One region of the Desulfurispora sp. genome, then DNA from elsewhere that is predicted to be linked to it. Evidence: predicted binding sites of a transcription regulator. Region 1 holds the regulator's gene; the other holds the start of a gene.
What was found. The regulator LexA, encoded in region 1, represses DNA repair genes until DNA is damaged. The targets are predictions, from matches to a motif close to CNAACANNTGTTNG.
Positions count from the first base shown of each region.

Region 1 (6,466 bases):
GCTGGATGATGTCCAGAGTGCCCATAGTAATACCGGCACCGTTGGCCATCACGGCAATATTGCCGTCCAGCTGCACATAGGAAAGGCCCAGGGCGTGCGCCTTTCTTTCTGCCTCGGTTCTTTCTTCCACATAGGGGATGTCCTTCTGTCTGAACAGGGCCTCGTCATCAATGGTCACTTTGGCGTCAGCAGCAATCAGGCTCTCCCCGCTCACCACCAGCGGGTTGATTTCCACCAGTTCGGCATCTTTTTCCCGGAAGATCTGGTACAAACGGGGCAGCAAAGCGTTAAACTCCTTGTAAATGCTGCCGCTCAAGTTCAGGCGGCGGGATATTTCCCGGGCCAGATACGGTTGAATGCCATAATTAACATCAATATGCTGTTTGACAATGTCCTCTTCCGGCACCTCTTCTATATCCATACCGCCCCTGGTGGAAGCGATCAGAACGGGCTTGCGGGCGGCGCCATCAATGGTGATGGCCACATAAAACTCACTGTCAATGTCCAGCTTTTCTTCCACCAGCAGCATTTCCACCGTATAACCCTGCACCTGTGTACCCAGAATCTGCGCGGCGGCCTGAGCGGCTTCCTCCGGACTGCCGGCAAACTTGATGCCCCCACCTTTACCCCGTTTGCCCGAAAGGATCTGCGATTTAACAACCACCTCTCCACCCAGCTCCCGGGCCACAGCGGCAGCCTCATCGGGAGATACCACCATTTTGCCGCGGGGTGTCCGGATCCCGTAGGCCGCCAGGATCTGTTTGCCCATATATTCAAATAGTTTCAAAACGCTTCCCTCCCTTAATTAATTGGTAGCAGGTACTAATAAGCAGTTCTCCCTGCCCGGCCCAAAAACCTTTTCCAGCCTGGCAAATTTCACCGCGTACCGTAAATCTTTACCCCTTCTTCGTAGAGGTCCCCCCCCAGGGAGTCATTGACCACGATTAAAGGAAAGTTCTCCACCACCAGCTCATGAATGGCCTCGGGTCCCAGCTCCGGATAGGCCAGCACCCGGCAGCTCTTGATGCAGCGGGCGATCAAGGCACCGGCTCCGCCCACAGCGGCAAAGTAAACCGCTTTGTGCTGCTTGATGGCCTTCAGCACTTCTGGAGAGCGCTTGCCCTTGCCAATCATCCCTTTCAGGCCCAGCGCCAGCAGGCGGGGAGCATAGGCATCCATTCTGCCCGAGGTAGTGGGACCAGCCGAACCAATCACCTGACCCGGTTTGGCCGGGGCGGGCCCCACATAATAAATCACCTGCCCCTTGATGGGAAAGGGCAGTTCCTGGCCCCGGTCAAGCAGTTCCATCATTTTTTTATGAGCGGCATCGCGCCCCGTATACAGGATACCGTTCAACAGCACACGCTGGCCAATGCGCAGGTTTTCCACTACTTCGTCTGACAGTGGTGTGCTCAAGCTAATGTGAGGCAATTAAATCTCCTCCCTGTTACAGTACCGCTTTTTTGTGTCTGGCGGCATGGCAGTTGATGTTAACGGCGACAGGCAGGCTGGCAATGTGACAGGGATAGGTGAGAATATGCACACCCAGCGCCGTGGTTCGGCCTCCCAACCCCTGTGGCCCAATCCCAATTTTATTGATTTCCTCCAGCAGTTCGCTTTCCAGCTCGGCCAGGTCGGGCTCGGGATGGGGCTGCCCCAGGGGCCGCAGCAAAGCCTGTTTGGCCAGCAGAGCGGCTTTTTCAAAAGTTCCGCCCAGGCCCACACCTACCATAATGGGCGGGCACGGATTGGGACCGGCATTTTTTACTGTTTCCAGTACAAATTTTTTTACACCTTCCCGGCCTTCTGCGGGTTTGAGCATGCGGATGGCGCTCATGTTTTCACTGCCGCCGCCTTTGGGAGCTACGGTGATGGTCAGCTGATCCCCGGGCACTATGGTGGTATGGATGACAGCAGGTGTGTTATCCCCGGTGTTGATGCGCTGTAAAGGATGGTTTACAATTGATTTGCGCAGGTATCCCTCCGTATACCCTTTTCTGACTCCTTCGTTGACAGCATCATAGAGAAAACCACCGGTTATGTTAACATCCTGGCCCAGCTCCAGGTAAACCACAGCAAAGCCTGTATCCTGACACATAGGCACAGCATTTTCCCGGGCGATGCGGGCATTTTCCAGCAATTGCTTCAATATATCCTTACCGGTAAGCGAAATTTCGGTATTGAGGGCGGCTTCAAACGCGTTTTGCACGTCTTCTCCCAGATAATAGTTGGCCTCCTGACACAGTCGGGCTACAGTGTCAATTACCTCCTGGACGTGAATAACTTTAATAAAAATCCCTCCTGTCTACTGGCTTTTGCATAAAAACCCTCTGCACAAGAACTATTGATACGCAAATATCATGCCATATTATAGAAAATATAAAATAGTAAAAACAATGGCCGGCCCCAAATTCGAATAATTAAAACTCGCCGCTGTTCACCTCCATTCTTATAAGTATTAGAAATAAAAACTAAAAAACCCTTTTGTTACAAAGGGTTTGTTAATAAATAAATGTTTCTAATATTTAAAAGGTATCATAAAAATTAGATACTCCCGCCGGCCGTCTTACTCAATCTTGCTTTTTTTCAGCTTATTATAAAGTGTGGCCAGAGAAATATTCAGGGCCTGGGCCGCCTTTCTTTTCCCTTCAACAGTATTTCCGTACTTGGCAATGGCTTTGCGGATCAGCAGCTGCTCCATCTGCTCAATGGGCATGATATCAATGTCTTTTTCGGCCATGCCTCTAAACTGGTTGATGTGCTGCAGCAGGCTTTTCTTGCTGAACACTTCCTCGTCCACAGTAACCATGATTCGTTCAATTACATTCTCCAATTCGCGCACGTTGCCCGGCCAATCGTAATTGTAGAGTATCTCCTCGGCTTCCTTGCTCAAACCCTTGACTTTCTTGCCCAGCTTGCGGTTGAGCTTGACGATCAGATTGCCCACCAGGTGCGGCAGATCTTCTTTGCGGGTGCGCAGGGGTGGTATGGTTATTTCCACCACATTCAGGCGGTAATACAAGTCCTCCCGAAACCGGCCCTGCCGGATCAGTTCGCGCAGGTTGCGGTTGGTGGCCGCAATCACCCGCACATCCACTTTAATGGTTTTATTGTCGCCCACGCGCTCAAATTCCATTTCCTGCAAAACACGCAGCAGTTTACCCTGGAGATGCAGGTTCATGTCACCGATTTCGTCCAGAAAAATGGTTCCGCCATTGGCCAGTTCAAACTTGCCGATTTTGGATTTTACGGCTCCGGTAAAGGCACCTTTGGCGTAACCGAAAAACTCGCTCTCCAGCAGGTTTTCCGGTATGGCGGCGCAGTTGACCTTGATAAAGGGCCTGTCCCGCCGCGAACTGGCGCTGTGGATGGCGTGAGCAAACAGTTCCTTGCCCGTACCGCTTTCCCCCAGCAGCAGGACTGTAGAGTGGCTCCTGGCCGCCCTTTCGGCCACAGTGATGCACTTTTTCAGCTCCGCACTCTGTCCGACAATGTCCGCAAAAGTATATTTGCTGGTGGTAGCCTGGCCCAGCTTTTCTGTCAGGTTTTCCAGCATGGAAGTGCGCTGTTTCAATTCTTCCAACAGCTTCATCACATCGGTGAAATGCTGAAATACCACCACGGCACCCTCCATTTTTCCGTCAATGAAAATGGGGGAAGCATTAGAGACGACTTCCGCATTGCTTCCTCCCACCCGGGTGCGGTGGCCGAAGATGCTCTGCCCGCTTTTTAGAGCCATGGCCAGAGCGCCATCCGGCGAGACCTGAAAAATGTTCTGGCCGATTCTCTCCTGTTCGGGTATACCGGTGATGCGCGTAAATGCCGGATTTACATATTTGATATAGCCGTTGTTGTCAACCACCTCAATCGCTTCTTGCACCGAATTGAGAATAGCCGACAGTTCACCCTGCATGCGCTTGAACTCTAGCAGTTCTTCTTTTTCCCGCAAAATATTCTTAATCAGATCAACTGCACCCAGTTCCACCACAGTAGCTTTTTCCGGTTTATATTTAAAAACCTCATCGCGCACTTCTCTGGCCGTGCTGGACAGTATGATTACATCTACCGGCTGTCCGGTCAGCAGTTCGCTAATGCGAGAGGTTACCAAAACTTCAGGATGGTCATCCCTGACGGAAGCAGCAGAACCTGGATCAGTGCTGACCACACCGGCCAACTCCACTTCCGGCATCGCCAGCAGACTTTTCAACACACCCAGCCCTTCCCGGCCCGCCCCGATAACGGCCACCCGTATTCTGGGCATCTAGCTCACCTTCTATAGCAGGAAATTTATCTATCTTCAGATAAATACGACGATTTTGCCTTTTATCCTTCTAATTTATAAAATGAAAAATTTTCTTTTTTGACGAACAGGCGTTTTAATTACTGATCAGATGTGCTATAATCTGGGTAACAGGATTGTCCAAACAACCGGAAAATATATCTTTATATGGAAGCGGGGTTTTATGATGAAACAGGAGCTTACACCGCGGGAAAAAGCTGTGCTGGACTTCATTGCCCGAAATGTACGGGTCAAAGGTTATCCCCCTTCGGTGCGGGAAATCGGCCAGGCGGTAGGCTTAAAGTCCAGCTCCACCGTGCATGGCTACATTCTGCGCCTGGAGAAAAAAGGTTATTTGCGACGCGATCCCACCAAACCCCGGGCGCTGGAATTGTGCGATGAACGGGCAGATATCATCCGCCGGCGTGTTCTGGTCGCCCCCATGCTGGGGCGGGTGGCGGCAGGGCAGCCGATTCTGGCAGTGGAAAATGTGGAATACCATCTCCCGTTATCCACCGAATTTTTTGGCGAAGGCGATTATTTCCTGCTGACCATCAGGGGCGAAAGCATGATTGAAGCTGGCATCCTGCCCGATGACATTGTGGTGGTCCGGCAGCAAAACATGGCCGAGAATGGTGATATCGTAGTGGCCCTGCTGGAGGACGAAGCTACCGTCAAGCGTTTTTACAAAGAAAAAGGCCGCATCAGACTGCAGCCGGAAAACAGGGCTATGGAGCCCATTATTGTCGACAATGTGGAAATTCTGGGCAAGGTGATCGGTCTAATGCGCCGGTACCACTGAACAGGCCCATCCTCCGAACTATACGCCCTGGAGATTCTCCAGAGCCCGGGCGGCCTGGACGACGGCCAGACGGGTATGGTGGCGGGACAGGCCCCCCTGCAGGTATACTATGTAGGGAGGGCGCATGGGCGCATCGGCGCTCAGCTCCAGGGAAGCTCCCTGGATAAACGTACCGGCCGCCATGATCACCGGATCGGCATAACCGGGCATATCCACAGGCTCCGGCCGCACATGGGCGTCTACGGGAGAGCTGGCTTGGATGGCCTGACAGAAGGCGATCACTTTTTGGGGTGAGTTGAGCACCACAGCCTGAATAATATCGCTGCGGGCCTCTGTGTAGCCCGGGGAAGTGTCATATCCCAGCTTCTCGAAGAGCCTGGCGGCAAAGACCATCCCCTGCAGCGCCTCCCCAACAAAAGCTGGGGCCAAAAACATCCCCTGGAATAGCAGCCGCACATAGTCCGGGCTGGGTCCCACCTCCCGGCCCAGGCCCGGTGCGGACCACCGGCTGGCGGCCATTTCCACATATTTATGCCGGCCAACCACATAGCCCCCGGTGGGAGCCAGCCCCCCACCGGGGTTCTTGATCAGCGAACCGGCTACCAGGTCGGCACCGATTTCTGTGGGCTCCCTCTCCTCAACAAACTCTCCGTAACAGTTATCCACAAAAATAACCACATCGGACTTCTGCGCCCGGATAAAATCAATCAGCTCTTTCATCCGGTCGAGGGTCAGGGCGGGTCGCAAGCTGTAACCCCGGGAGCGCTGCAACATGACCATCCTGGTACGGGAATTGATGGCCTGTTTGATGGCCTGGTAATCCGGGCTGCCGTCCGGCAGCAGTTCCACCTGCCGGTAAGTTATGCCGTATTCCTGCAGGCAGCCGCTTTCCCGGCCGCTTACGCCAATTATGGCGGCCAGAGTATCATACGGGGCTCCCTGCACGGCCAGCAGTTCGTCACCGGGACGCAGAACACCGTACAGACACAGAGCAATGGCATGCGTACCGCTAACAATCTGACTGCGCACCAGAGCAGCTTCGCTGGAGAAAACCCCGGCATATACTTCCTCCAGGATTTCCCGGGCCGGGTCGTTATAACCGTAGCCCGAGCTGCCTTTCAGGTGGAAATCGCTCACCCGGGCTTTTTGCATGGCCCGTAGCACTTTTTCCGTATTAAGGCTTACGGTTTCCTCAATCCGCCGGCAAACCGGCAAGGTGTCCACAACAGTCTCCTGATAAAGGTTGTACCAGTCACCTTCCAGTGTCAATTCTTCCACCTCGGCACTCAACAGATATTGATTTTCTGTCTGGCCCGCACCAGATCCTCCCGGTTGATGGTAAGTAAATCCTCCCGGGAAACCTGGCGGGCCTCCAAAAGCCGGAC
Region 1 is NZ_JBRAJI010000008.1:12,020-18,485, forward strand. It holds gene sucC (ADP-forming succinate--CoA ligase subunit beta) at 1-787, opposite strand, end outside; gene ACUVTU_RS03405 (Fe-S-containing hydro-lyase) at 877-1,431, opposite strand; gene ACUVTU_RS03410 (fumarate hydratase) at 1,448-2,290, opposite strand; gene ACUVTU_RS03415 (sigma 54-interacting transcriptional regulator) at 2,567-4,261, opposite strand; gene lexA (transcriptional repressor LexA) at 4,467-5,081, shown strand; gene ACUVTU_RS03425 (methionine gamma-lyase family protein) at 5,100-6,350, opposite strand; gene spoVK (stage V sporulation protein K) at 6,368-6,466, opposite strand, start outside.

Region 2 (6,466 bases), on a different contig from region 1:
GGGCGCCGGGCTTCACCCGGGCCCGCTGCAGGGCGGCGGCTAGGGCCCGGTAGAGAATCTCGTTGACCAGCGTGCTTTTGCCCGAGCCCGACACACCGGTGACGCAGATGAACAGCCCCAGGGGGAAGGCCACGTCGATATCTTGCAAATTGTTCTCCCGCGCCCCCAGTACCTCCAGGTACTTGCCGCCCGGCACCCGGCGGGCGGCCGGCACCTCAATGCGCCGGGCGCCGCTCAAATACTGCCCGGTGAGCGACTGGGGACAGGCCATGATGGCTGCCGCATCGCCCTGGGCCACCACCTGCCCTCCGTGCTCGCCCGCCCCGGGTCCGATGTCAATAATGTGGTCGGCCAGACGGATGGTTTCCTCGTCGTGCTCCACCACAATCAGGGTATTGCCCAGATCGCGCAGGCGGAAAAGGGTGCTCAGGAGCCGCTGGTTGTCCCGCTGGTGCAGACCGATACTGGGCTCGTCCAGGATGTAGAGCACACCGGTCAGCCCACTGCCAATCTGGGTGGCCAGGCGAATGCGCTGGGCCTCGCCGCCCGACAGGGTGCCGGCCGCCCGGTCCAGCGTCAGGTAGTCCAGCCCCACATTGACCAGGAAACCCAGCCGCTCGTTAATTTCCTTGAGCACCTGGCGGGCGATGGCCCGCTGCCGTTCAGTGAGCTCCAGGCCCATCAGAAACTCCTGCGCCCGGTGCACGGGCAGGGCGCACAGCTCATGAATGGCTAAACCGCCCACCTTAACCGCCAGAGCTTCCGGCTTGAGACGCGCCCCCCGGCAGGCCGGGCAGGGCACCGCGCTCATGTACTTTTCAATTTCCTGCCGGATATACTCGGAGCTGGTTTCTTTGTAACGGCGCAGCAAATTGTTGACCACGCCCTCAAAGCTCATGTTGTAGACATGCTCGTAACCCAGCCCATCCCGGTAGCGCACCGGCAGGCGCTCGCCGCCCGTGCCATAGAGCACCTTTTCCAGCGCCCGGGGCGGCAGCTGCTCCACCGGCGTGTCCAGGGAAAAACCGTACTTGCCGGCCAGAGCCTGCAAAAAGGCCGCGGCGTGCTGGCCCTGCTGCCAGCCCATAATGGCCCCTTCGGCCAGCGACTTGCTCTTGTCGGGGATGAGCAAATCGGGGTCGATTTCCTGGCGCACACCCAGGCCGGTGCACTGGGGGCAGGCGCCGTGGGGGTTGTTGAAAGAAAAAAGGCGGGGCGACAGCTCGGGCAGGCTGATGCCGCATTCCGGGCAGGCCATGTTTTCACTGAACAGAATTTCCTCCTGTTCGCCCACCGCCACCAGGGCCAGCCCCCCGGCCTGTCGTAGAGCGGTTTCCAGGGAATCGGCCAGGCGGCTTTCCACACCGGGGCGCAGGATGAGGCGATCCACAATAATTTCAATATTATGCTTTTTATTTTTGGCCAAGCTGAGGGCCGGTTGTTCGCTCAAATCGTAAACCGCTCCGTCCACCCTTACCCGACCGAAACCCTCCTGCCGCACCTCCTCCAGCAAACGGGCAAACTCGCCCTTTTTGCCCCGCACCACGGGCGCCAGCACCTGCAGCCGGCTGCCCTCGGGCAGGCTCAGCAGCCGGTCCACCATCTGCTGCACGGTCTGGCTGCTGATCACCCGGCCGCAGCGCGGGCAGTGGGGCGTGCCGATGCGGGCGTACAAAAGGCGCAGGTAGTCATATATTTCGGTCACCGTACCCACTGTGCTGCGCGGGTTGTGGGAGGTGGTTTTCTGATCGATAGATATGGCCGGGGAAAGCCCCTCGATACTGTCCACATCGGGCTTGTCCATCTGGCCCAGAAACTGGCGGGCGTAGGCCGACAGCGACTCCACATAGCGGCGCTGCCCTTCAGCGTAAATGGTGTCAAAGGCCAGCGAGGATTTGCCCGAACCGGACAGGCCGGTGAGCACCACAAATTTGTGGCGGGGTATTTCTACATTGATGTTTTTCAGGTTGTGCACCCGCGCGCCGCGGATGATGATGTGATCCTGCATGGGGTCAAACGCTCCTGTGTAATTTTTCGCCGAGAGAAAGACAGCACCTCTAGCGGTGGCCCTGCCGGACAGCCTCCGGACCCTGTCTCCTCAACGATATGGTTGGTCTCATTAACTGCCGGTTCAAAATCGCGCGATGCGCGTCTGGACGCACTTGTGCCCACGCGCCGCAAAACAATGGCATTGCCCTCTATATACATGGCCAGGTCGCTGGTACTGTCAATGCCCAGCTGCACCAGCACTGCGGCGGGCAGCACCACCTGGCCCAGATGATTGATCACGGTATAATACTTGCTTTGCGCATTTCTCTGCAGCATCACTGCACATATCCCCCTTCTCCCGGTTCGGCTGCCTGAATTGATACGAGCCAGGGAGCGCCGCAGATCAGGCGTGCGGTGGCACGTCGCTCGCTCCAGCAGCCCGTAGTACTAATATAGCCGGGGGCCGGTAGAGCAGCAAGGGGGATAGAATGTCACATTTCCTCGCCCACCGCTTTGATGCGGGGATCCCGCCCTCGGAGCTGCAAGCGCAGTTCAATTAAAATATCCCGCAGGCGGGCGGCCTCCTCAAATTCCAGGCGGCGGGCGGCTTCCCGCATCTGCTTTTCGGTGACAGAAATTAACTGCTTTAACTCTTTCTTGCTATATTTTTTCTTTTTGTCGCCCGCTGTCGCCCGGTATACACCGGCCGCCTCGACCACACTGGTGGCCTCAATCACCGCCCGCACACTCTTTTGCACCGTACGGGGCACAATGCCGTGCTGCCGGTTGAAAGCCAGCTGTTTTTCCCTCCGCCGGTTGGTCTCGCCGATGGCCCGGGCCATGGAGCGGGTAATCCGGTCAGCATACATGATCACCCGGCCCTCGGCATGGCGGGCCGCCCGGCCGATGGTCTGGATGAGCGAGGTTTCCGAGCGCAGGTAGCCCTCCCGGTCGGCATCCAGGATGGCCACCAGGCTGACCTCGGGCAAATCCAGCCCCTCGCGCAGCAGGTTGATGCCCACCAGCACGTCAAACACCCCCAGGCGCAGGTCGCGGATGATCTCCATGCGCTCAATGGTGTTAACATCCGAGTGCATGTAGCGCACTTTCACCCCGGCCTGGCGCAGGTAGTCGGTCAAATCCTCGGCCATTTTCTTGGTCAGGGTGGTCACCAGCACGCGCTGCTGTTTGCGCACCCGCTGGTTGATCTCGCCCAGCAGGTCGTCAATCTGCCCGGCGGTAGGCCGCACCTGGATCTCGGGGTCCACCAGACCGGTGGGCCGGATGATCTGCTCCACCACCTGGCTGCTGTGCTCCAGCTCGAAGGCGGCCGGCGTAGCTGAGACGTAAATGACCTGGCTCAGGCGCTGTAAAAACTCCTCGAACTGAAGGGGGCGGTTATCCAGAGCCGAGGGCAGGCGGAAACCGTACTCGATCAGGGCGCTTTTGCGGGACCGGTCGCCCTCGTACATGGCCCGCACCTGGGGCACGGCCACGTGGGACTCGTCGATGAACATGAGCATGTCCTCCGGGAAAAAGTCCAGCAGGGTGTAGGGGGCCTCGCCTGGTGCCCGCCCGGTGAGATGGCGGGAATAGTTTTCAATGCCGTTGCAGTAGCCCACCTCCTGCAGCATCTCCAGGTCATAGTTGGTGCGGCTTTCCAGGCGCTGGGCTTCCAACAGCTTGCCCTTCTCCCTGAGCAAGGCCAGCTGCTCCTCCAGCTCCTGGCGGATGGAAACAATGGCCCTTTGCAGCCGGTCGCTGCTCACCGAATAGTGGCTGGCCGGGAAGATGGATACATGCTGGCGCAGGCCGATGATTTCACCGGTCAGAGCATCGAACTCCAGCATTTTTTCAATCTCGTCGCCGAAAAACTCAATGCGGATGGCCCGCTCGGTGGTGGCCACCGGGAAAACCTCCAGCGCATCGCCGCGCACCCGGAACTTGCCCCGGGTGAAGTTCACATCATTGCGCTCGTACTGGATGTCCACCAGGCGGCGCAGCACAGCGTCGCGCTCGATGCGCATGCCCCGGCGCAGCGAGATCACCAGGTTGCGGTACTCGCCGGGATCACCCAGACCATAGATGCAGGACACGCTGGCCACCACAATCACGTCGCGCCGCTCCAGCAGGGCGCAGGTGGCCGAGTGGCGCAGCTTGTCTATCTCATCATTAATGGAGGAATCCTTTTCGATATAGGTGTCGGTCTGGGGAATATAGGCCTCGGGCTGGTAATAGTCATAGTAACTAACAAAATATTCCACGGCATTGTCGGGGAAAAACTCCCGAAACTCGCTGCACAGCTGGGCGGCCAGCGTCTTGTTGGGCGCCAGCACCAGGGTGGGCCGCTGCACGGCCTGGATAACCTGGGCCATGGTATAGGTCTTGCCCGACCCGGTCACGCCTAACAGCGTCTGGTGCTTGTAGCCCTTTTGCAGGCCCTCCACCAGCTGGGCAATGGCCTGCGGCTGGTCGCCGCGGGGCACAAAATCGGATTTCAACACAAAGCCGGCCACAGGGCACCCTCCTTTGCCCACGGCAACGAATTTTTGTTCTACGAGTACTATCACCAGGATTATATCACATGTTCAAGCAGGTTGTGGACAACTGGAAGTGATTTTTTATTTTTCCGGCTTGAAAACCAAAAGCCGGCAGGTAAATTACATCCCCTGCCGGCCGAACCGTTCGATTGTAAGATTATTTAATCAGCTTGGCTTTTTTCATCATCATATAAATGGTCTTGGCTGCCTGCGGGCGGGTAAAATACTGCTTGCCACCAAAGGTCTTGTCGGGAAAACCGGCCAGGTAACCCGCCTTCACTGTGGCCAGGATATAGGGCATGGCCCACTGGGACATATTGGCCGAGTCGGTATCGGTAAACAGCTTCTGCATGGTACCAGCCACCTTGGTATCATCATCATCCACCTTCAGGTTCATGGCCCGGCAGAGCATGGTGGCCACCTGCTCCCGGGAGATGTAGCTGTAATAGTCGAAGGCGTGCTCGTAGGTGGGGGTGAGCACTCCCGTAGCCACCCCATTGCGGGCCGCCAGGTAGATGTACTTGTAGTCATCCAGCGGGATGTCATACCAGCGCCCGGTTTGCAGATCCCTGGCTTGAGCGGCACCGCTTTCTATGCGCAAGTCACTGAACAGGCTTACGGTGCGCAGTTCGCTCTTGCTGATCTGTTCGGGGTTGTAACCCAGCGCCCTGGCCAGCATGACCGTAAATTCACCCCGGGTGATGGGCGTTTCAGTACCGTCGGTTTCCAGCAGGCCGAAGAAAGGCTGCCGGGCCGGATCTTCATTCATGATCCCGCGGGCCCAGAGGTATTCCACATACATTTTGGCCCAGCCCACCTGTTCGAAGTCCGGGAAGACCGGAATGCGGTTCACCACCACATACTCTCCGAAGCCTTTAAAAGGTACCTTAACACTGCCCTTGCCGGTATCCACCACACCGCCCAGCACCTGCCAGTCGCTGTATGTGTCCGGGCGGAACACCACCGACAGGGCGCTTTTCGAGACCTGGGACACTTGCTTGTCATAGGGTACGGTAATGGTCGCTTCAGCCTTGTTCTTAAGATCCACATTGCCGGTCTTCTGGGCGTCGGCTTTGGCATAAATATCAAACACAAAACCCACGGCCGGGGACCCTTTGACCATTTGCTGTTTGTAGGCCTCCACCTTGATGGTCTGATCCACCGAAGCGCCCAGTTCACTGTTGGTATCATACAGGTGACTGCCCGGGGCAAATTGCATGCTCAGCTTCTTGCCAAACAGCTCAATTTTGCCCTTTTCATCCAGCACCACCTGTCTTTCCGCCCCGTCCGCCAGCACATCGGCAAAAACAATGGTGAATTTATATGTCTCGGTACTGCCATCTGTGGCGGTGGTGACCACTTCAATGCTGTTCCGGCCCGTTTTTAAGGGCACTTCCGCATAATAGTGCTTCTGGGTCTCATCGTCACTATTGCTCTCGGCCGGCAGGGCCGGAATTTTGTTGATGGTGACCATGTTGATATTGGCCAGAGTAATATCTATGCGCACCGGGTTTTTATTCACCACAGTGCTGTTGCCCACCAGGGCATTGCCGTCCACCAGTATGCCCTGCCCGGCCCCGGTTTTGAACTCCCAGTAAAAGCCGAAAGAATCACTGTCCATATCACTGCCGGGATTGAAATTATTGCCTTCCAGATCCTGCACGGTTTTTAGCACATAGCCCTGATATCTCGTGTCGGGCTGCAGGGGCGCATCGGGATAGAAGACCGCCTTGTGCTCCAGCGAATCATACCGCACCCGGCCGCTGACATACTCAAATTTCTTGCCGTCCAGGATTTTTTTCAGGAAGAACTTGTTGGCGACATCGGGTTTGACCGCCCGGCCAAATTTGATATAGGGCTTTTCATTAATGGCCACATTGCTGCCACTGGGCCCGTACTGCAGGTAACCCAGGGTAGTGTTGAAGGCATAGACAGCT
Region 2 is NZ_JBRAJI010000004.1:36,636-43,101, forward strand. It holds gene uvrA (excinuclease ABC subunit UvrA) at 1-2,008, opposite strand, end outside; gene ACUVTU_RS01920 (AbrB/MazE/SpoVT family DNA-binding domain-containing protein) at 1,963-2,328, opposite strand; gene uvrB (excinuclease ABC subunit UvrB) at 2,481-4,505, opposite strand; gene ACUVTU_RS01930 (Ig-like domain-containing protein) at 4,687-6,466, opposite strand, start outside.
Region 2: uvrB (excinuclease ABC subunit UvrB) is a predicted target of LexA. The motif match lies at 4,532-4,545, and genes of this name have one in related genera.